3 regions of the Rossellomorea sp. GAMAL-10_SWC genome follow, and region 2 is predicted to be linked to each of the others. Evidence: riboswitches for the same ligand, from Rfam matches in the RefSeq annotation. Region 2 holds a riboswitch; each other region holds the start of a gene.
The links. Region 2 has a riboswitch for thiamine pyrophosphate ahead of V5E38_RS15910 (ABC transporter substrate-binding protein). Riboswitches for the same ligand answer to the same signal wherever they lie in the genome.
Positions count from the first base shown of each region.

Region 1 (7,773 bases), 2.0 Mb from region 2:
TGTGCACCAGGGTGCCCTTTTGCTAAGTCAGCTGCATGTGCCGCTATTTTGTATGTAATAACACCTACTCTTACATCTTCTTTATTTGGAAGACCTAAATGCTCTTTCGGAGTTACATAACAAAGCATTGCAGTACCAAACCAACCAATCATTGCTGCACCGATTGCTGATGTAATATGATCGTAGCCAGGCGCAATATCAGTCGTTAACGGTCCTAATGTATAAAATGGCGCTTCTTGACAAATTTCTAATTGTTTATCCATATTCTCTTTAATTAAGTGCATTGGTACATGTCCTGGTCCTTCAATCATAACTTGAACATCGTGTTTCCAAGCAATTTTCGTTAACTCACCTAGTGTTTCTAACTCAGCGAATTGTGCTTCATCATTTGCATCGGCAATTGAGCCTGGTCTCAGTCCATCTCCTAAAGAGAAGGTTACGTCATAACGCTTCATAATTTCACAAATTTCTTCAAAATGAGTATATAAAAAATTCTCTTTATGGTGAGCTAAACACCATTGAGCCAAAATAGACCCGCCACGAGATACAATTCCTGTCACTCGTTTTGCAGTTAATGGGATATAGCGTAATAATACTCCCGCATGAATCGTAAAATAGTCTACCCCTTGTTCCGCTTGTTCGATTAGAGTATCTCTAAACACTTCCCAGGTTAAATCTTCAGCGATTCCATTAACCTTTTCAAGCGCCTGATAAATCGGAACTGTCCCTACTGGTACCGGCGAGTTTCGGACAATCCATTCACGTGTTGTATGAATATTCTTCCCAGTAGAAAGGTCCATCATCGTATCCGCTCCCCAACGAGTAGCCCATGTCATTTTTTCTACTTCTTCCTCGATTGAAGACGTAACCGCTGAATTACCTATATTGGCATTAATTTTCACATGAAAATTACGACCGATAATCATTGGCTCACTTTCAGGGTGATTAATATTCGATGGAATGACAGCCCTTCCTTTTGCAACCTCATCACGAACAAATTCGGCTGAAACATTCTCTCGAATCGCAATAAATTCCATTTCAGGTGTAATAATTCCTTTACGAGCATAATGCATTTGAGTAATATTTCCATTATCTTTTGCACGTAATGGTTTTCTTTTTAACCCTTTAAATACTTCAACATTATGTTGATCTGACTCTTTTCTATATCCATTATCTTCAGGCTTTATTTCACGCCCTTCATACTCTTCAACATCATTTCTTTCGATTACCCAGTTATGTCTAATCGCCTTAAGTCCCATTCGAATATCAACTGAGCTAGCTGAGTCTGTGTAAGGTCCACTAGTGTCGTATACTCTAACTGGAGCATTTTCTTCTTCGCCAAAAGTGCCAGTTGTTGGACTTAATTGAATCTCACGCATTGGCACCTTAATGTCAGGTCTAGATCCTTCAACATATACCTTCTTACTTCCTGAAAAACTAGACATGATGGAAAAATTCATTTCATTTACAGAATTGTTCATTTGATTTCATTCCCCTTTTTAATTAGTTTAAAAAGGACGAAATCCAATCCATTTAAAGCATGAAAAAAAGCCGGAATCTTATGTTTAAGACCCGGCTAAGTGTTAGCAAAACTACATTAATAATTATGTAATCATTAATGAAAATTTCTAACTTCCCCACGCTGGTATGAACCAGATCAGGTCCTGAGGGTTAAGAAACTTAATCACGTTTCTCTCTCAGCCCAATTAATTGGACACCCCTAGTCAATCTATTAAATTGTTCAAACTAAATATAAACCCATAAATTTAAAATGTAAATGTTTTTATTTCCCTAAATTTTTACAGAAACTCCAAACAAAAAAAAGATTTTGGTTTTTTTTTATTCCTAAAAACACTTGATTTCACTATACTTCAAGCCCAATTTCTGGTACTAAAATTGGACTAGTAAAAATAAATTTAGTATTGAATATTATTTTTTATATGCTATGCTAAGATTAATTTTCATACATATTCATCACTAGGGGATCCCTTGATAAGGGCTGAGAATAAGGTAGTTACTTTTAAACCCTCAAAACCTGAACAGGCTAGTACCTGCGTAGGAAAGTGGCGCATTTTATACTTTTTTCGCGTGTAATGTAACCACTTTCTTTTTTTAGGAAAGTGGTTTTTTTGTTTGAAAAAATTTTGCAAATGAAAGAGGCTGGGCCATGGAACTTATTGCAATTACAGATGATCAGCACTCAGTCGAAGTACTTGCTACAAAAATAATTCAAATAATCGATGCAGTCGACTATGTACATATTCGCGAAAAGTCGAAAACGGCAATTGAGCTACTATCACTCTTAAATCTACTAAAAATAAACAAGGTAGATATGAAAAAAATTGTTTTAAATGATCGTTTAGATATAGCTATTTTCTCTAACCTATCAAATATTCACTTACCGGGACATGGTCTTCCCCTTGTTGATGTAAAAGAATATTTTCCTAATTTACGAGTAGGAAAATCAGTTCACACACTTACTGAAGCAATACAGGCAGAAAATGATAAAGCTGACTATATTCTGTACGGTCATTGTTTTGAAACAGAGTGTAAAAATGGATTAACACCTAATGGGATTGAACTAATTCCAGAAATGAAAAAAACGTTAACTATACCAATCTATGCAGTCGGCGGAATATTACCTGAACATATCCAAGTTCTAAAAGAGAACGAAATTGATGGTATAGCTGTCATGTCTGGCATATTTTCTGCCCGAAATCCTCTAGAAGCTGCGCTGCAATATTTTGAAAGGTGCAAATTCGCTTATGAACAAGAAATTTGATGTTGTATTAATTGGTGGTGGAATAATAGGTTGTTCCATTGCTTATTATCTAGCGAAAGAAAATATTCATGTCGCAGTTCTTGAAGGACAACAAGTTGGACAGAAAACAACTAAGGCAGCTGCTGGAATGCTTGGTGCCCATTCCGAGTGGGATCACTCCGAGTCGTTTTTTACTTTTGCTAGAAATAGTCAATTAACTTATTTTCACCTTCAAGAAGAATTAAAAGAATTATGTGGAATTGATATTGAACTTAAAAAAGGTGGCATTTTCAAACTAGCTTATACAGATTTAGAAAAAAAACAATTAACTCCGCTACTCACTCAAACTTCGGCACTTTGGTATAACCAGGAGGAGTTAAAAAAACAGATACCTGGCATTCATCCAAACATCATTGGAGCAGCTTATATTGAAGACGATGTGAATGTATTACCTGTTTCTGTCTGTAATGCGTTTTGCAAAAGTGCTCAAATTTTAGGTGCATCTATTTTTGAATATACACATGTATTTCAGATTCAAAAAAATGATTCACATTATTTAATTAAAACAACAAATGGCGATTTTGAAGCAAAAACTATAGTGGTTGCAAGTGGCGTTTGGAGTAATTCATTGTTTGGACAGCTTGGATTACAACACGAAATTATTCCCGTTAAAGGTGAATGCATCTCTGTCAAAAGTGAAAAGGTTGCATTAAAGCATACTCTCTTCCATGAACAAAATTATATTGTTCCAAGGAATGACGGCCGCCTTGTCATCGGAGCTACCATGTTTGATAACGAATGGAATGAGAACCCTAGCTTAAGGGGGATTGAGTCATTAATACAAAGCGCTAAAAAAATGCTTCCCGAAATTGATGACATGAAAATTGATTCATTTTGGGCAGGATTACGACCGCGAACTCTCGACTATAATCCCTTTATTGGAACTCATCCAGATGAGGATCAAATCTTATTTGCGACCGGCCATTTTCGAAATGGAATATTGCTTGCACCAGCAACTGGAAAATTAATTCGAGATTTGATCCTTAAGCGGAAAGTCAATCGTAACTGGATCGAAGCATTTAAAATCAATCGTTAATTTTAACTCTTTGGGGGTGTAATCTTTTGGAAATAAGGTTAAACGGAAAGAATATTGATATTTCGAGCATAACCTGTACAATTCAGGATCTGCTGAATGAATATCAATTAGAAAACCGAATTGTTATTGTCGAGGTAAATAAAGAAATTATTTATAAGGAACAGTATTCGTTAACTCATCTCTCTAACGGAGATTCTGTAGAATTAATACATTTTGTAGGTGGTGGCTAATTATGTTAAAAGTAGGAAATCATACGTTTCATTCAAGATTATTATTAGGAACAGGAAAATACCCTTCATTTGAAGTCCAGAAAGAAGCTGTTGAAGTATCGGAAGCCGAGATCCTAACTTTTGCTGTTAGAAGAATGAATATTTTTGAGGAATCTCAACCAAATTTTCTTGAACAATTAGATCTAACGAAATATAAATTATTGCCAAATACAGCTGGTGCAAAAACTGCTGAAGAGGCAGTTAGAATTGCACGATTGGCAAAAGCGTCAGGCTTGTGCGATATGATCAAGGTAGAAGTAATTGGGTGTGATAAATCATTATTACCTGATCCAATCGAAACATTGAAGGCATCAGAAATGTTATTAAACGAAGGCTTTATTGTATTACCTTATACTTCCGATGATGTTGTGCTAGCAAGAAGACTAGAAGAACTTGGTGTACATGCGATTATGCCAGGTGCATCTCCAATCGGTTCCGGAAAAGGAATTATTAATCCATTAAATCTTAAATTCATCATTGAGCAATCGAATGTTCCTGTTATAGTAGATGCCGGAATCGGGTCTCCAAAAGATGCAGCTTTTGCGATGGAACTAGGTGCTGATGGAGTCCTTTTAAATACTGCTGTTTCTAATGCGAAAAATCCTGTAAAAATGGCCTTTGCAATGAAGCTTGCTATTGAAGCAGGAAGGCTTGGTTATGAGGCAGGAAGAATTGAAGAAAAAAATTATGGTGAAGCTAGTAGCCCAATCACAGGGTTGGTGAATTCTTGACAAACCGTTATGCAAAGCAAGAATTATTTTTAGGAAGAGATCACCAATCAAACTTACAAAAAGCCAGTGCCATTATTATTGGTGTAGGTGCACTAGGCTCATCAATAGCAGAAATGCTTGTACGAGCAGGAATTGGAAATATAACAATTGTTGACCGCGATTACGTTGAATGGAGTAATTTACAAAGGCAATCTCTTTATACTGAAGAAGATGCTAGAAATAAACTACCTAAAGTAATTGCAGCTAAAAATCGACTTCAACAAATTAATAGTGAAGTGTCCATTACTAGTTTAATAACAGATATTACTAGTCTTAATATTGAAGAGCTGATTAAAGGTCAAACAATCATACTAGATGCAACAGATAATTTTGAAACTAGAATGGTAGTGAATGATGCAGCAATTAAGCATGGGATTCCTTTTATTTTTGGTGCGTGTGTTGGAAGCTACGGCCTCTCATTTCCAATTATTCCAGGAAAAACTCCTTGTCTTAACTGTTTATTAAATCATATACCAACTTTAAATATGACTTGCGATACAGTAGGAGTAATCAGTCCAATTGTGCAAATGATTGCTGCCTACCAAGTAACCTATGCCATGCAATATCTTACTAACTATGAACTTTTACCAATCTTACAATCGATTGATGTTTGGAAGCATGAAAAGTCTGATATAAACATCGAAAAATTAAAAAATAAAAATTGTCCAACATGTGGCTCTATAAGAAGTTACCCATTTTTAAAAGATGATGACCATATGAAGTCATATGTTTTATGTGGAAGAGATGCAGTCCAACTAAGAGTATCATCTTCTAAAACCCCAACACTAACTAACCTGTCTGAAAGATTACAAGGGTTAGTAAATGATTTGATTGTAAATCCTTATTTATTGTCATGTACTTATGAAGATCATCGCATTGTTTTATTTAAAGACGGTCGAGCGATCATTCACGGTACAAAGGAACCATCTGTTGCTAAGGAACTCTATCACAAAGTTTTAGGTTGAATGACTTTTTTACAACAATATTTTAACAGAGTTTTAGTCGTTGGAACATTCGTTTCAATTGCATGGGCACATGAAACTAAATACTTATCACTTAATGATGCTAGTAAGACTGATGGTTTAAAAAAACCAAATAGTCATCCAGCAGATATTAAGCCGAATATCTTATAAAACAATTAATATGTAAATATATAACTTTAAGAAAATATAAAAAAGCAGGAAAAAAAGGGTTTCCTGCTTTTTATCTGTTTAATTTATGGCACATCTACAACAAATGGTACTATAAACACATCTCCATTTTGTTTAAACTGTCCCCATATTTTATATAATCCTTTTTTAGGAAAACTAGTCATAAACTCTGCGTCAGGTCCACTTGACTTTTCATTCATTGGATGGACATGTAAGTAAGTACTCGTATCACCACTAATCGCAACAACATGACCAATAGCACCCAAATAAGGCTGTAAATCAGTAATACCTTTTTTGGTTTTAGCATCCTTAATCGTAAATGCCATTTTAACTTCATTCTTTGTCGTCAATTTATCAAATTTTAAAGTAACCTCCTTTCCATCAATTACTTTTGTTAATACTCTATCTGGTATTAGTGAAACTGGTTTAGCTTGCTCACCTGACACTTGTACTAGTTTTGTTTTTACGTTTTTATCAGAGCCCTCAGGTATAAAATCTGCAAATAATTTATATTCACCACCACTTGGAAAATCCGGTGTGACTGTAAATAACCCTTTACCTTTGTATACTGGGTGCAAATGGTCAAAATATGATAAATCCTTACTTACAACAATTAAATGCATTAATTTTTCGTGCTCGAACTCAAATTTATTTACTGTTTTCCCCATCAAATCATTAACTTGAATGTTTAGATTTACTTTCTTACCACTTTCAGGATTACTGTTAAACGTAAATTGTACCTTTGTTGAATCTTTTTCTTCTTTTGTTTCATGATTCATACTTTCATGATTAGAAGCTGTATGGGACATATTTCCACATCCACTTAAACCAATAACTGTAACAAAACTAAGTAACAACAATAAGTATTTCATCTAATTCTCTCCCCAGTCTCGCATTTTTTCCAAATAAAAAGCGAACCATTAGTTCGCCTTTTATTTTTTTGCTAAGATTAAACGATATCGTAACCTTGATCTTCAATAGCCTCTTTTACTTTCTCAATTGTTTCAGCGTTTGAAGTATTGAATGTTACTTCTTTATTTTCTAAACTTACGATTATATTATTTGTACCAGACACTCCTTCTACCGCTTTCATAACTGCAGCTTTGCAGTGTCCACATGTCATACCTTCTACTTTTAGAATTGTTTCCATTACTAAATCCTCCTAAATTTTTATACGTTTTAATCTTAATGCGTTTAAGACAACCGATACAGAGCTAAATGCCATTGCAGCACCTGCAATCCAAGGCTGCAATAACCCTAAAGCTGCAATCGGTATACCTAAACTGTTATAAAATAACGCCCAAAATAAATTTTGGCGAATATTATTCATTGTTTTTTTACTTAAACTAATAGCTCTCGGAATATGTGATAAGTCGCCACCTACTAACGTAACATCGGCTGTTTCTATCGCGACATCTGCACCAGTGCCAATTGCCATCCCAATATCAGCTTTTGCAAGAGCTGGAGCATCATTAATCCCATCTCCAACCATCGCAACAATTTTCCCTTGTTTTTGTAGTTCAGCTACTATATCTGCTTTTTTCTCTGGTAGAACTTCAGCAAATACATTTTCGATCCCAACTTGATCTGCAATCGCCTTTGCTGTGTGTTTATTATCACCGGTTACCATAAAAACCTCTATTTTTAAATCCTTTAATGCATCTATCGCATGTCTTGAAGATTCTTTAATTGTATCAGCTACAGCAATAATTCCTTCCAGGTTGTC
Region 1 is NZ_CP144911.1:163,153-170,925, reverse strand. It holds gene thiC (phosphomethylpyrimidine synthase ThiC) at 1-1,481, opposite strand, end outside; TPP riboswitch at 1,618-1,732, opposite strand; TPP riboswitch at 1,970-2,079, shown strand; gene V5E38_RS00840 (thiamine phosphate synthase) at 2,168-2,782, shown strand; gene thiO (glycine oxidase ThiO) at 2,766-3,857, shown strand; gene thiS (sulfur carrier protein ThiS) at 3,884-4,087, shown strand; gene V5E38_RS00825 (thiazole synthase) at 4,090-4,857, shown strand; gene V5E38_RS00820 (ThiF family adenylyltransferase) at 4,854-5,861, shown strand; gene V5E38_RS00815 (hypothetical protein) at 5,862-6,029, shown strand; gene V5E38_RS00810 (DUF8832 domain-containing protein) at 6,113-6,919, opposite strand; gene V5E38_RS00805 (cation transporter) at 6,997-7,197, opposite strand; gene V5E38_RS00800 (heavy metal translocating P-type ATPase) at 7,210-7,773, opposite strand, start outside.
Region 1: another riboswitch for thiamine pyrophosphate. It lies ahead of thiC (phosphomethylpyrimidine synthase ThiC); the one in region 2 lies ahead of V5E38_RS15910 (ABC transporter substrate-binding protein).

Region 2 (7,773 bases):
ACCTTCGTATCACCAATACTGATCAGCACTGAACCTTCTGCGTGCTTAGTATAGTGAGTAATAATCTCGATTGGTCTAAGTTCATTATTTAATCTTCCATCTGTTCTTGTCATGATTGTTCCTCCTACAAAATCTTCCAAATACTAGTATAGACAAAAATGTGATTTCATTTCTACTTATTAAGTTTAATTTAAAGATAAAATTAAAAACCTTGTACAAAAATCATCACAATTTTTGTACAAGGTTGATATTAAAACCATTTTATTAAAAGGCAAATTATTAACTTTTCATAACCACCGGTTTACAATTTTTTCGTATTTACATCCTTAGGTCTTGAAACAGGTTGGCTTAAAGGCTTGCCTTGTTGGTCTAGCGCAGTTAATTTCCCATTGATTTGAATTTCAATGGACTTAACACCTTTTTGCTCAGTTAAAGAAAGTACAAGTGGCTGTAGTACATCATTATTGATCATGTTTTTTGCAATATTTCCATAGATACCATCGTTAAAATTAAGTACTAGCTTACCGCCTTTAAAAACAGGTTGACTAACTAGTTTCGTATCAGTTCCAAAATCGGATACTAAATTTGAATATTCAGATGGACCTTTTACTAGTTCATTTACGATTGCTGAATATGAATCTTTCTCTGCATTTGAAATCCTAGTCGTTACAGGCACATAATAAGTGTCTCCCATTTCCCCTTGAGAAACATAATATAGCGTAACAGGTCTGGAGTTCATAATATCTACAATGTCACCTTTATCAAAGTTAATTCCATCATCTCTTGTTAACCCATCACCAATTTGAGCTTTATTTACTGGCATCGATGCAAGCTCTTTTCCGTTTACTCGAATTTTTACCTTCGTCACATTATCAAATTGAGTTAACGTCCAAGTAACAGCTTGAAACACTTTTAATTCATCTTCAGCACGGTATTGCTTAAATTCTGGTGAAAAATCAGCAATAATCGTACCATCCTTTTGAGTTTGAACTCCTAAAACTTCAGTATTCGGAGGTAAAACTGCTTGGAAACCATTCGGTAATTCATCTGTAACAGGACCATCTTTTACTAAGTACTCTAACGCTTGTTTAGCCAAGCTAGTAGACTTAGGTAATTGGAACGTTTGCGGTACAATATACCCGTTACGATCAATTAAATATAATTCCCTTTTTACAGTTTCCTCTTTCTTTGCTACTTCTTTTGAAGGTTGATCACTTTTATAAACTACAGTTTTAGGTGGATCAATGTCAGTTGAAGATTTCGTTGGAAGTAAACTACATCCACTCATTGTTGCAATTCCACATACCGCTGCCGCTGTTACTAACAATCTTTTTTTCATCACCATACTCCCCCCACGCTTTTTTACTATTTATACGAGCCTGTACATTTTTTAGAACAAGCTAAATAGAAAAAAATAAATAATTTAAATCTAGCTCTAAATTTACTGGAAATATTCACCTAAAAGACCTATCGTTCATATTATAAAAAGACTAAATGAATACCCATCCGAAGAACAGCTCGGTCAAGCAAGGAGGGTTAGCACAGTTGAAGGATAGAGACTATCAAACAAAGCACACACTCACAAAGCGTGAAAAAGAAGTATTCGAGCTTCTTGTTCAAGATAAGACTACAAGAGAAATTGCTGAAGAACTTTTTATAAGTGAAAAAACTGTGAGAAATCATATTTCAAATGCAATGCAGAAGCTTGGGGTTAAGGGGCGATCACAAGCAGTTATTGAGCTTCTTCGTATGGGAGAGCTTGAACTGTAGTTATTTTGTAGAAACAATTCTACAAACCAACATACTGCCGGCATTCTAATGACATGCCGGTTTTGGTATTTACATTGAAGCTTAAGTTTTTCATTTCTCTATTTTCTTGCTTGTAAAGAATCTGATTATCTAAATTGAAAGTTATACTTTATATCCTACTTATAGTAGATAAAAGGCCTATCTGTAAATTAGGATAGATGCTCTGCTATAGGGGGATTTTATTTTAGCTCTTATTACCTATCTAAAATTAAAATAAAAAAATCTTTTACGAAAATTTGCTAATTTAATTGACAAGGTTGTTTTTCAACAACGTGAAAAAAATCGTTTCCAGTCGGAAAACGATTTTCTTATTTTATATACTATAAAACCTCTTAGTATTTTCATATAAAGTTTTATATGCACTTGACAGATCTATGTCTTTTAACTCAGCTATTTTTGCAACTGATTGATGCATAAATTTTGGATGTGTCCACTCATTTTCAAAAGGCCCTTCAAATGGCCAAGGACCATCTGTTTCTATCATCATTAATTCTAAAGGATACTTTTTTACTAAGTCTTGAATCTCATTTTCATATAATACATCTGGTGTAATCGAGATAAAATACTCATTTTTCATCATCCGATTTATTGTAACCTCGTCACCTTTAAACCAATGAAAATGGGCTTTTTTAATAAAATATTTTTCTAATAGATTACATACGGTTTCGGCGTCCTCATATACTGCATGTAATATGATTGGTTTATTTAACTCTTTTGCAAGCGAGATAAATTTTTCTAGTAATATAATATAAGGTACGTAATCAATCTCTTCTTCTAAATTCTTATAATATGGTAATCCAACTTCTCCGATTGCGACCATTTCATCCTGATGGTTCTTAATCCATTCAATTAATTTATCAACCTCTTCATCAGAAGGGATTTGTTGTTCAGGATGAAATCCGAATGCTGGATATACACTATTATTTTGATATTTCAACTCTAAATTTTTCTTACTAGATTTTAAATCCATTGATACCGAAATGAGCGCTTCGATTTCGTGTCTTTGTATATTAGTTAATATTTCTTCTCTTTGACTAGTATCATAAGAATCTAAATGAATATGAGCATCTATCATTTTCATCGTATTACTCCTTCTCTAAAGCCAAATAGATTTTTCTTTTATATTCCGTAAATTCATCACTTAATAATATTTCTTTTTTACGTGGTCTTGGAAATGGCACTATGATTTGTTCTTTGATTTTGGCAGGTTTGTCAGAAAATATATAAATTCGATCAGACATTAACAACGCTTCATCAATATTATGTGTTACTAATAAAATTGATCGTCGTTGCTCCTCCCAAATTGATAAAAGCCATTGCTGCATTTCAAGTCTAGTGAACTCATCTAAAGCTGAAAAAGGCTCATCCATACACATGAACGACTGCGGTGCTAGTAGAGACCTTAAAAATGAAACTCTTTGTTTCATACCACCAGATAATTCATGAGGGTAAGCATTCTCATAGTTTTCTAAGCCAGTTCTTTTAAGCCAGTCTCTTGCCAATTTTTCATCAGGCTTATGTTTTAATTCTTGTGACAAAACAATATTTTTTAATACTGTTCTCCAAGGTAGTAATGAATGATCCTGAGGCATAAAACTAACATGACCAAGTTCTCCATTTATTATCGACCCATTTAACTTTACTTCTCCAGAATCTGGTTTTACTAAACCTCCAATAAGATGGAACAACGTACTTTTCCCACTACCAGATGGACCTAGAATCGATACAAATTCACCCTCGTTTACATAAAGGGATATATTTTCTAATACTTGATGACCGCTATAACTCTTTGATAATTGTTCCACTTGTAGTGTCATTTCCGTTTCTCCCCTTTAACTTTCCATTTAACAGTAAAACGTTCAATTACAACTATTAGGAAGAAGAAAAGCATACTTAAAAACATAATGATAAAAATTGAAACAAATACTCGATCTGTTCTAAATGAAGATGAAGCTAAAGTCATATAGACCCCAATTCCAGATTTCGCTCCTAGCCATTCAGAGATAACTGCTCCCATAACACTATAAGTCGCTGAAATCTTTAAGCCAGAAAAAATGGAAGGTAGAGAAAAAGGCAATTCAACTTTCCAAAAAATTTGTGATTTGGATGCTCCCGCCATTTTCATATAATTTATTAGTTCACTTGGTGTTTGTCGGAAACCATCCAACGCTGAAACTGTAACAGGGAAAAAACAAACAAGAGAAATAATAATTAATTTAGGTAATACACCAAATCCAAACCAAATAATTAAAAGCGGTGCCAATACGATAATTGGTACATTTTGCGAAAGAATTAATAATGGGTAAAAAGCTTCCCTAACACCTGGAATTAAATGCAATAGAAATGCGATTAAAAATCCTAATAAACTACCAATTAACAAACCAATAATCGTTAATTGAATTGTAGAAGAAATATGAGGAAGTAGTGAATTAGTTGATTTCATTCCTTCTTTAAAGATTGCGATTGGTCCTGGTAATAACCAAGATTCGATTTTCCAAATTTTAATACTTAGCTGCCAGCAAATTAAAAAAAGCAGGATGACAACGATAGGTTGCCATCCTTTTATATTTTTAGATTTCATTAACGGTACTTCTCCGTTAACACATCCATCGTAATACCTTGTGGTTGATAAAGTATTTTCATTTGAGTTATTACATTGTGGCAACCTATTTCAATCATTCTTTCATTCATTTTTTGAACAACCATTAATAATTGATTCAAGTCGCCTTCCATAGTTGTTTCCAATGGTTGAACTTGATATTTTACACCTGATTCATCAATAATTTTAATTGCTTCATCAACTGCTGGAATAACATCCTCAATATTATTTGTTTTCGGTATAATTTGGACACTCATTAAAGTAGTTTGCATTTTTGCTCCTCCTTATTTCGCTGGTAAGAAATCATTCGTAAATGCTTCTTTTGGCTTAAAGTTTCCTTCTAATAATTTATTTTCAGCTAAGAAATCAGCATAGTTTTTCCAAACTGATAACTTTTGCTCACCCCAACGGTCCGCATCATCTTTATATTTAGATGCTAACCATTCTTGACTTTTTTCCACTAATTTTTTATCTAAGTCCGGATTATCTTTTATTAAAATCGATGCAGCTTCTTTTGGGTTATCAATCGCAAAATTATATCCTTTTGATGCTGCAGCCACAAACGCTTTTACTATTTTAGGGTTTTTACTAATCATTTTTTCGTTCGTAGCTAAAACTGGAGTATAGTAATCTAGCTTTTTACTATAATCAGTTAAATATATCATGTTTAATTTTTCTCCACGTAGCTCTGCTTCAATTCCTGTCCATCCTTGATAAATCCACGCAAAATCGATATCTCTTTTTACCGCTGTAAAGAAATCAGCATCACCCATATTAACGATATTTAACTTATTAACATTCGCATTTTCTTCTGACATAAGTGATTTTAAAATAGCCTTTTCAACCGGTGAACCCCAACCACCATATGTTTTTCCAACGAAATCTTTTGGTGACTTAATTCCTTTTTTCACTGGTGATGCAAATCCAGAAGTATTATGTTGAATAATTGCTGCAATAGATACAATCGGTACATTTTGAACTCTTGCTTGTGTAATTGACTCTTGATAAGAAACCCCAAAATCTGCTTTACCAGATGCAACTAATTGGTCTGCACCTGTTTCTCCTGGGCTGATTATATCTACATCAAGACCTTGTTCCTTAAAATAACCTTTTTCCTTAGCAACAAATAGCCCAGTATGATTTGTATTTGGCGTCCAGTCTAGTACGACAGTCACCTTTTTTAATTGCTTTGGCTTTTTAGTAGTAGCAGTTTTGTCTTGACCACACCCAGTTAACATTAAACAAATAGCTACTAAAAATACTACTAGTTTTTTCATTATCTATATCTCCTTTTTGTTTTTTGTTTATACAAAAAGAAAACGTCCGGATATTAACCCGGACGTAAATGCGCTGTAAAAAACATATCTAAAAAGAGATACTGTTCCCTACGCTGGCATCACCCAGATCAGGTTCTAAGAGTCAACATCTTAAGGATGCTATCTCAGCCAGCAACACTGGCTCCTCCACATTTTTTCTCATATATAAACTTTTCCTCATTAATATAACAGATAATGATTGAATTTACGAATTATTTTTAACTTGTGTTTAAATGTTTTAATACTCTGTTAATAAGAGCAATAAAACTATGAAATTTTAACATTTTTAAAAAGAGAATGATAAACAAAAATATCATTTCTTATAGTAAAATCTTAAATGAATAAAGAATATACTACATCAACAAATTATTAAGTAAAATGAGGGGATTTTTTGAATAAACCAATCGGAGTCATCGACTCAGGTGTTGGGGGCTTAACAGTTGCCAAACAAATTATTAGACAATTACCTAAAGAGGACATTTTATACTTAGGCGATACTGCAAGATGTCCATACGGATCACGACCATATACGGAAATCAGAGAATTCACTTGGGAAATGACTAACTTTCTATTGGAGAAAGATATAAAAATGTTAGTCATCGCCTGTAATACAGCAACTTCAGTTGTCTTAAATGAAATGCGAGAAAAACTTCAAATTCCAGTCATTGGAGTTGTCCGCCCAGGTGCTAGAGCAGCAATAAAATTAACACAAAATGACCAAATCGGTGTCATTGGAACGAATGCTACTATTAATAGTAAAGCATATCATTCCGCACTAAAGCGGATTAATGACAAAGTTATAATTGAAGGCTTGGCATGCCCAGAGTTTGCTGGAATTGTTGAAAATGGGGACTACAATAAACCTGAAATATTTGAGATTGTTAAACACACTCTTGCACCGCTTATTGATTCAAATATCGATACCCTAATACTAGGTTGCACGCATTACCCATTACTTGGTCCAATCATCCAAAAAGTGATGGGACCATCAATCCAACTTATCAGCTCTGGTGATGAAACAGCTCTAGAAGTAAGTGCAATTCTGGATCAACAAAATATATTATCTAACTACGAAATCACTTCACATGAATTTTTTACAACTGGGGATCCAACCATTTTTAGTAAAATAGCTTCATCCTTATTCCAAGAACCGATGGAAAACGTAAAGTATATTAAACTATAAAGGTCAATAGAGCACTTTAAATGAAAAAAACCAACAAAGTAAGCCTTTGTTGGTTTTTGTGTTTTTAAATTACGAACGCTCTTCTAAAAATTTATTCTTTTGTGTTACTTGAAAAATAATCTTTTAGCATCGCATTGTTCTTTACAATATCATCTAATGTATATTGATCTAAAACGTGTAAAAATTGTTCTAATGCATTATTAAATATATGTTTTAAAGAACAAACAGGTGTAATAACACAAGTATTACCGTGTTCAAAACATTCTACAATATTAAAGTCTTCTTCAGTTTTACGAATTATTTCACCGATATTTATTTCTGATGGTAATTTAGCTAAACGGATTCCACCGTTTCTGCCACGAATTGTTTCGATGTAACCCATCTTACCTAAATTATAAATTATTTTCATTAAATGATTTTTAGAAATATCATAAGCTTCAGCAATGTCCTTAATATTAACTAATTTTTCACGTGGCTCAGAGCTTAGAAATATTAGTACACGAAGAGAGTAATCCGAATAAGTTGTTAAACGCATAACTTGTCCTCACTGTTTTATTTAAGATTAATCATAGCATAATTGTGAACTTTTTTTAAACTTTTATGCATTTTTGCGAAAAAATACAAAAAAGATGTATTTTACATATTGCTTTAAATAAATTCTAGGTCTAAGATAAAGATGTATTTATAATACTACTTTAAAACGTGATTAGGGGGATTTTTCATGCTATCTCAAAAAACAATTGATATTATTAAGTCAACAGTTCCAGTCTTAGAAGTAAAGGGTACAGAAATCACTAAAGTATTCTATAAAAATTTATTTACTAATCATCCTGAACTATTAAATGTATTTAATCATACAAATCAAC
Region 2 is NZ_CP144911.1:3,197,954-3,205,726, forward strand. It holds gene rph (ribonuclease PH) at 1-113, opposite strand, end outside; gene V5E38_RS15880 (GerMN domain-containing protein) at 302-1,345, opposite strand; gene V5E38_RS15885 (helix-turn-helix domain-containing protein) at 1,546-1,770, shown strand; gene V5E38_RS15890 (TatD family hydrolase) at 2,123-2,890, opposite strand; gene V5E38_RS15895 (ABC transporter ATP-binding protein) at 2,895-3,626, opposite strand; gene V5E38_RS15900 (ABC transporter permease) at 3,623-4,390, opposite strand; gene V5E38_RS15905 (thiamine-binding protein) at 4,390-4,680, opposite strand; gene V5E38_RS15910 (ABC transporter substrate-binding protein) at 4,693-5,685, opposite strand; TPP riboswitch at 5,774-5,883, opposite strand; gene racE (glutamate racemase) at 6,116-6,907, shown strand; gene V5E38_RS15920 (RrF2 family transcriptional regulator) at 6,999-7,442, opposite strand; gene hmpA (NO-inducible flavohemoprotein) at 7,629-7,773, shown strand, end outside.

Region 3 (7,773 bases), 1.5 Mb from region 2:
TTGGAATTTTTACTGCCTCACGTATTCTTCGTAACTCATCTAGTGCTAAATATTTTGCATCTAGTTTTGTACTCGTCGGATACACTGAACCAATACCAACATAATCCGCACCTTGTTCCTGTGCAATCATTGCTTCTTCTAATGTTGATGCAGATACACCAATAATCATATCTTCCCCAACAATCTGTCTAGCCACAGTCAAAGGTAAATCTTCTTGACCGATATGCAAGCCATCAGCCTGTATCGCCAATGCGATGTCTAAACGGTCATTAATAATCAATGGAACATTATATTTTGAAGTGACTTCTTTTACTCGCATAGCAATACTGTAAAAATCTAGACTGCTACAATTTTTTTCTCTTATTTGTACGATTGTTGTTCCACCTTTAATTGCTTCCTCAACAGATTGAACTAAATCCCTTGATCCTAATACATCTCGATCCGTTACTAAATAAAGCTTATAATCTATTTTACTTTTTGCTGTAGCCATTCGATTTTTCCTCCCGTTAGAAGTGTATCAACAGAAGCTTTAGATGCTTCATCAAATAAGTTTACTTTAAATGTACCGATTCCTTGCCCTTCAGTTAGGCGAGCCTTAGCAAGCTCTCCACAAAGACCCATTGTCGTAATACCGGAAACAGCTGCAAGGAAATAATCAGTCGTTGCACCAGCATAAGTTCCAATTAATGATGTACTCATACATCCAGTTCCAGTTACATCAGCTAGCATTTTATCTCCATTTGAAATGGTACATACTCGGTCTTGTTCTGCAATAATATCTACTGCACCTGTAATTGCAACTACTGAGCCTAATTTCGCTGATAGAGATTTTGCAATTTCAACGCCGTCTTCTTCACCAGCTACAGAATCCACACCTTTAATTTGAACCTTTAAGCCAGCAATCATTTTAATTTCTGACATATTTCCACGAACTACTGCAAAACGTACTTCTTTCAATAATTTAGAAGTCGTTTCTGTACGTAAAGTAGTTGCTCCTACACCAACAGGATCTAATATAACTGGTACGCCTAATTGATTAGCTTTTTTACCAGCCTTAATCATTGATTGAATTGTTCTTTCATTTAATGTTCCAATATTAATAACAAGTGCTGATGCAAAAGATACCATTTCTTCTACTTCGGCTAAATCATCTGCCATAACTGGTGATCCACCTAGGGCTAACACCATATTTGCACAGTCATTTACAGTTACATAATTTGTAATGTGATGAACTAAAGGCTTTTTCTCTTTCACACTTTCAAGAATTTGACTCATTTCATTCATAGTTAACATTTTTTTCTCCCCCGATTTGCTTTGGAACAAGCTTATTAATAACAAACTGAACAACTATATAAATGACACAAATTAAAATCATACTTGGAACAGTAGCTCCAAGGAAGAAGTCTAATTGTACAAACTTACGATAAATAAAAACTCCTAAAATCCATGTAATAAACGCGATCCAATCAATCTTCAACGATTTACTTATATTTGTTCTTTTTAGAATAAAATAGTCCGTTAATAAAATTGCATATAACGGTGCAAAAAAAGAACCAATTGTATATAAAAATCCTTCATACTTCTCTATTGGGAAAATAACGGCCAATAATGTTCCAAGAGCTGTAACGATTAGGGCGATATGTTTTCCATTTAGCTTTGGAAAAATGGTTGTAACTGATATTCCGGCAGAGTAAGCATCCATGAAAGTCGTTGTAACAGTTGCTAAGACGACGATACCAACTGCAAATAATCCTAGATTTGCACTCATTAAAACAGCAACCGGGTCTACTTGATTAAATGCTAATGCTGCGCCTAGCCCAATAATATACATCCAAGAGCTACCAAACATATAACCTATAAAACTACCAATCGCTCCATCTTTTGTTGTCTTCGCGAAACGAGTATAATCACTAATTAATGGAATCCACGATAATGGCATAATTACCGATAATTCAACGGCTGCACCAAAAGATAATCCTGAAGTGCTTGGTTGGGTTAGGATCTTATCACTTTTAAAAATGACAAAACAGAGCATAATTGTTAAGACAAATAACAAACAAACGGCTAAACTATTAAGTTTTTTTGAAGCATTTTGCCCAAAGTACAACCAGATTGCGATCAATACTCCAATTACTAAACACCAAACCCATAGGTGGTCAAACCGATAATCTTTAATTGTAACTAAATTGATTGAGCGAGCACCTGTTAAAATCATAATTGCTGTCCAGCCTAGTAACTGTAGAACATTCAAAAGCGAAAACAAATAGCTACCATAGCTACCAAATGAAATTTTTGTAGATTCCATTGCTGATAATCTTTGCTGAGAACCAATGACTCCACCTAATATAAGCAATAATGTTCCAAGTAAATGCCCTACTAAAATGGCCGTCAAGCCTTTCGTAAAACCTAGTGGTGCTACTAGGGCACCAGTCATAATTTCTGCTACAGAAACTGCCGCACCAAACCAAAGTGTTGTAAAGTTCCACTTCGTCATTTTTACATTTTGATTAGACATATTGAGCTCCTGCCTTTTCATACAATGAGTAAAAATGATGTACAGGACCTACCCCTTTTCCGATTGAAAAGGAATGTTGGATTGCTAATGTTATATAGTTTTTCGCCTCTCTAATTGCCTCATTTAATTCAAGTTCATTTGCTAAATTAGATGTAATGGCTGAAGATAAAGTGCAACCTGTACCGTGGGTATTAATTGTATTAATTCTAACGCTATTAAAGCTTGTAAATTCCTCGCCATTAAAACAAATATCGGTAGCCTCCCCCTCTAGATGACCACCTTTTACAAGGACGTTTTTAGCACCTAATGAGTGAATTTGAATAGCAGCTTCTTTCATCTCTTCAATCGTTGTAATTTTTCTTCCAGTAATGACTTCTGCTTCAGGAAGATTTGGCGTAATAACAGTTGCTAATGGAATCAATTTTTGTATTAAAGCTTCCTTTGCATCCGGACTTAATAAGTCAAATCCGCTTTTTGAAACCATAACTGGATCAACTACGATTTGCTTTGGTTTATATTGCTTTAGTTTCTCAGCAATGACTTTAATCGTCTTTATTTGAGATACCATTCCAATTTTTACAGCATCGACTTCAATATCAGTAAAAATTGCATCTAACTGACTAGCAATCATCTCTGGTGTCATATCTTGTACTGCAAACACTCCTTGCGTATTTTGAGCAGTTACTGCTGTAATTACACTCATTCCAAAAACACGATGAGCTGAAAACGTCTTTAAATCCGCTTGAATACCTGCACCACCACTTGAATCAGAGCCTGCTATCGTTAATACTTTCTTCAATTCTCTTCCCCCTATTTCATGAATAGAACTCTTTGATCTTACAGATAGAAGATGAAACTTGATTTTAAATACAAAAAAAGCACAAATCCCATAAGGACTTGTGCTCGAACAAATCAATGTTATGAATACAAAATATGTATTCTACCGTTCACTTTCCTACGCTGGCATTATCCAGATCAGGTTAAAGGGTCAAAGACTTATGTGTCTTAATCTCAGCCGAACGTTTACGGCACCCCTAGTACTATTCAATTATTTAAATTAATTACTTTATCATCTTAATTAATCCTTCTACTTTATTCAAGTATTTAGACAGTTTACTTTAAATTTTATCTTTTTAGTTAAAGCTATATTTCTATTTTGAATAATTTGTATCACAATTTGAACTACAAGTCTTTGCGATTGAGCATGAGCCACATTTACCTTTTTTCGTTTTCTTTATATATCGTAAAAGTGTCCACCCTGCATATCCAAAAATAAGAGCTCCTATTATAATATTGACAATCATAAGTAGATACCCCTTTCTTTAGTAGCCTAAGAGACTTCCAACTTGATAGATAATTAGCGCTAATATATACGCAATAACTAGTGCATATCCAACTGAGAAATACGTCCATTTAGCAGAACCTGTCTCTTTACGAATTGTCGCAACAGTTGCAAGACATGGTACATACAATAAGACAAATACCATAAAGCTAAATGCAGAAAGTGCAGAAAACTGTGTTGACAATATTCCTTGTAAAGAATGTGCATTTGGCACATGATAGATAATATTCATGGCAGATACGACTACCTCTTTAGCCAAAAATCCTGTTAGTAAAGAAGCACCTGCTTGCCACGTCCCGAAACCTAAAGGTGCAAGTATTGGTGTAAGTATTCCGCCAATCATTGCTAAAAAGCTATCATCCATCGAAACACCTAAACCACTTGGTCCCATATAAGATAATAACCATATTACTACAGAACCACCAAAAATAAACGTACCTGCTTTTCGAATAAATCCTTTACCTTTATCCCATGTGCTTCTAAATAAAGCTTTACCTTGTGGCATACGGTACGGTGGGAGTTCTACGACAAATAATGAAAATTCACCCTTTAATATAGTAGATGAAAAAACCTTAGCTAATACTAATGCAACTACTATTCCGAGTATATAGAGTGAAAAAACAACTATTGCTTGATTTTTTGCAAAAAACGCTCCAACGAAAAGTGCATATACTGGTAAACGCGCCGAACAAGACATTAATGGTGTTAACAAAATGGTGAGTAATCTCTCTCTAGGCTGTTCAATTGTTCTTGCAGCCATAACTCCAGGTACATTACAACCAAATCCAATAATCATTGGAATAAATGCCTTACCAGTTAAACCAACCATTTCCATCGAACGATCCATTACTAAAGCCGCTCGAGACATATATCCAAAATCTTCAAGGAATGAAATTAGTAAAAACAAAATAAAAATTTGTGGAACAAAGACTAAAACTCCACCAACACCGGCAACAATACCATCAAGAACAACTGCTTTTATAAAATCAGATGCATGTATTGCATTTAAGCCATTTGTTAGCCAGTCCGTTACAGATCCTGATAAAAACCCATCTAATGCGTCAGATAAGGGTAACCCCAACCAATCAAAAGTAAGCTTAAACATTAAAAACATTGTAACTAGGAAAATAGGAATACCCAAAATTGGGTGTGTCACAAATCGATCAATGCGATCAGTTAATGTAACTGCTTCATTAGATTCTTTCTCTACAGAACTTCCAATTAATTTTGAAATGACTTCTTTTCTTATAGAATAAATCCATTTTGAAGGTGATACACCTTTTTCACTGTGTAATTGTGCCTCTGTTATTTTAATTACTTGGTCAATTTTACTAAAATCGTAGGATGAAGCGATGAATTCAATTACCTCTTTATTGCCCTCTAAAATTTGTATTGCAGTCCATCTTTTAGGAATAGATAAAGTTGAAGGTAATAGTGTCATAATATTTTTAATACCGTCTTCAATAATTATTCCATAATCAATTTCAAACTCAACTTCAGATTGAGGAATTGTCTCTAGTAATTCGTTTACCTCGTTTGTTCCCTTACCCGATCTAGCGTCAATTGGAATAACTGGTACTTGTAATATCTTTGAGATACTAGAAGGATCAACTGAAATTCCTCTTCTTTTAGCAACATCAACCATATTTAGACCAATAATCATTGATTTATTAAACTCTAGAAGTTGAAGAGTGAGCATTAAATTTCTTTCTAATTGAGCAGCGTCAACAATATTAATCATCCCATCAAATGTTTCATTTACAAAAAAATGTGAAACAACGGCCTCATCTTTTGAAAGAGGGCTTAGAGAATAGATACCTGGTAAATCAATTAGATTTCCAAGTTTATTTTTTATACTCCCTACCTTTTTTTCAACGGTAACCCCACTCCAATTTCCTACATATTGGTATGTACCTGTTAAATTATTAAATAGAGAAGTTTTTCCTGTATTTGGATTTCCAATAAGCGCTATATTTAACATATTTTTTCTACCTTTATCCCAGATGCATCATGAAATCGAATGCCAAGTGATTGTCCGCAATTTTCAATCATACAAGGCCCTTTGAACGGCATTGTACATTGTAGGCAGACCATAGCCCCTTCACTTATCCCTAGATCTAAAAGACGTCTCTTCACTGCCTCACCTAGTGATGACAAGTCCGTTATTTTTGCTTTTTCGCCTATTTTTAATTCTGAAAGTAACATAAGTGATTCCCCCGGATCAAAACTTATTATATAAACAATTAATAATGATAATCCTTATCAATATCTTTATCTTAAGTGAAGACAAGTTAATTGTCTACCTGCTTTTATGAAAAGGTTAACTTAAGAAAAAATCCCCAAAATTGCGTGAATAAAATCAAGAAAAAACCTACAAAGATATTTCTATGTAGGCTTTTTTAGAAAACGATGATTATTGTTTATTATTTTAAATCTTTAACTTCTTTTAATACACTTTCTAATTCGTCACCAGCTTGGTTAAGTGTATCTGCATTCAATGGGGATACTTTTACTCCTGCTTCAATAATATGAAGTGGCGTTTCAACTTTTTCATAAAGATCTTTGTCTTTACCTTTTACCGAATCTTCGAATTTTTCCCATGATTTTTCAAGGGCTTCTCCGCTATCTTTTGCCTTTACTTCATCATTATTTGAAATTTGTGTTTTTAATTCTGAAATCGTTTTGATCATATCATCAGAACCAGTTTTAATTGCATTGTCTGTTTTCGTTCCACATGCAGATAAAGTTAAAGATAGTCCTAAAGCCATTGCTGCGACTAGTTTTTTATTAGATAACATTTTTCGTTCCCCCTGAATTTTTACTACTTTTATTATTATTTTTATTTGAGAATCTATTATAAATAACAGTAATACAAGCTATTAGCAACAAAATCATCTGGGGTACAAAGCTCTCCCAAGTTGAATAAATCGCAAAGAAATCAATTGTAGGAATAGGTGCCTGAGTCGCTGGAAGTAATCCAGATAGTTGTAAACCATGAATTCCCATGCCGGCAAATTTAAAGCATAAATAGAACATTAATATACTTGAAATAAGGAAAAACGGTCTCATTGGAATTTTCAGACCAACCTTTAAGATTAAGAAGCTTAGTATTGCTAAAATTGCAAATCCTAACCCAATTCCTATTAATAATGACGACAGTTTTATTGATGACGCCATTCCAATAAAGAATAATACCGTTTCAGTTCCCTCACGGAAAACTGCTAAAAACGCAAGAATTGATAAAGATAATAGACTACCAGTATTTAAAGCTTTATCACTCTTAGTTTTAATATACTGTTGCCATTGCTTAGTATTGGATTTGCTATGTAACCAATAACTCATATATAAGAGCATGACAGCCGCAAATACCCCAGTCCAGCCTGCGATTAAGAAGTTGTTACTTCCAAAAGCACCTGCAGAGAATAAGATATTTACAATGATACCTAGTATGATACTGACAGCTAATCCCGTGCCAACACCAAACCAGATCCACTTACTTTTCTTTTCTTGTCCAGACTTTTTAATAAAACCTAGTAATGCTACAACTACTAGTAATGCTTCTAATCCTTCTCTCAGTAAGATAGTAATAGCATCGATCATTGTATAACTAGTTTTAGACGCTAATGGTAATAGATAATCACGCATATCTGTAATTGTTTTTGTAGCCGCTTTCACATCAGGCGTTTTAGCAGTTAGCATTGCATAAGAAGTTACCATATCTCTTTCAGCGTCTGTGTACACTGTTTGAGATTGTGTTAATACAACACCTTCAATATTGATCCAAGATTTTCTAAATTGATCAATCTCTGAAGTTGCTCCTGATACATTGTTATCTTTTAAATCTGCTAAAGCTTTGTTTAATATTTCGATTAAATCTTCTACACTACCTGTACTTTTTGAATCTAATTTTGAACTA
Region 3 is NZ_CP144911.1:4,733,476-4,741,248, reverse strand. It holds gene thiE (thiamine phosphate synthase) at 1-490, opposite strand, end outside; gene thiM (hydroxyethylthiazole kinase) at 466-1,293, opposite strand; gene cytX (SLC5/6 family protein) at 1,277-2,515, opposite strand; gene thiD (bifunctional hydroxymethylpyrimidine kinase/phosphomethylpyrimidine kinase) at 2,508-3,314, opposite strand; TPP riboswitch at 3,451-3,561, opposite strand; gene V5E38_RS22845 (FeoB-associated Cys-rich membrane protein) at 3,667-3,819, opposite strand; gene feoB (ferrous iron transporter B) at 3,838-5,838, opposite strand; gene V5E38_RS22835 (FeoA family protein) at 5,832-6,062, opposite strand; gene V5E38_RS22830 (hypothetical protein) at 6,281-6,655, opposite strand; gene V5E38_RS22825 (FTR1 family iron permease) at 6,645-7,773, opposite strand, start outside.
Region 3: another riboswitch for thiamine pyrophosphate. It lies ahead of thiD (bifunctional hydroxymethylpyrimidine kinase/phosphomethylpyrimidine kinase); the one in region 2 lies ahead of V5E38_RS15910 (ABC transporter substrate-binding protein).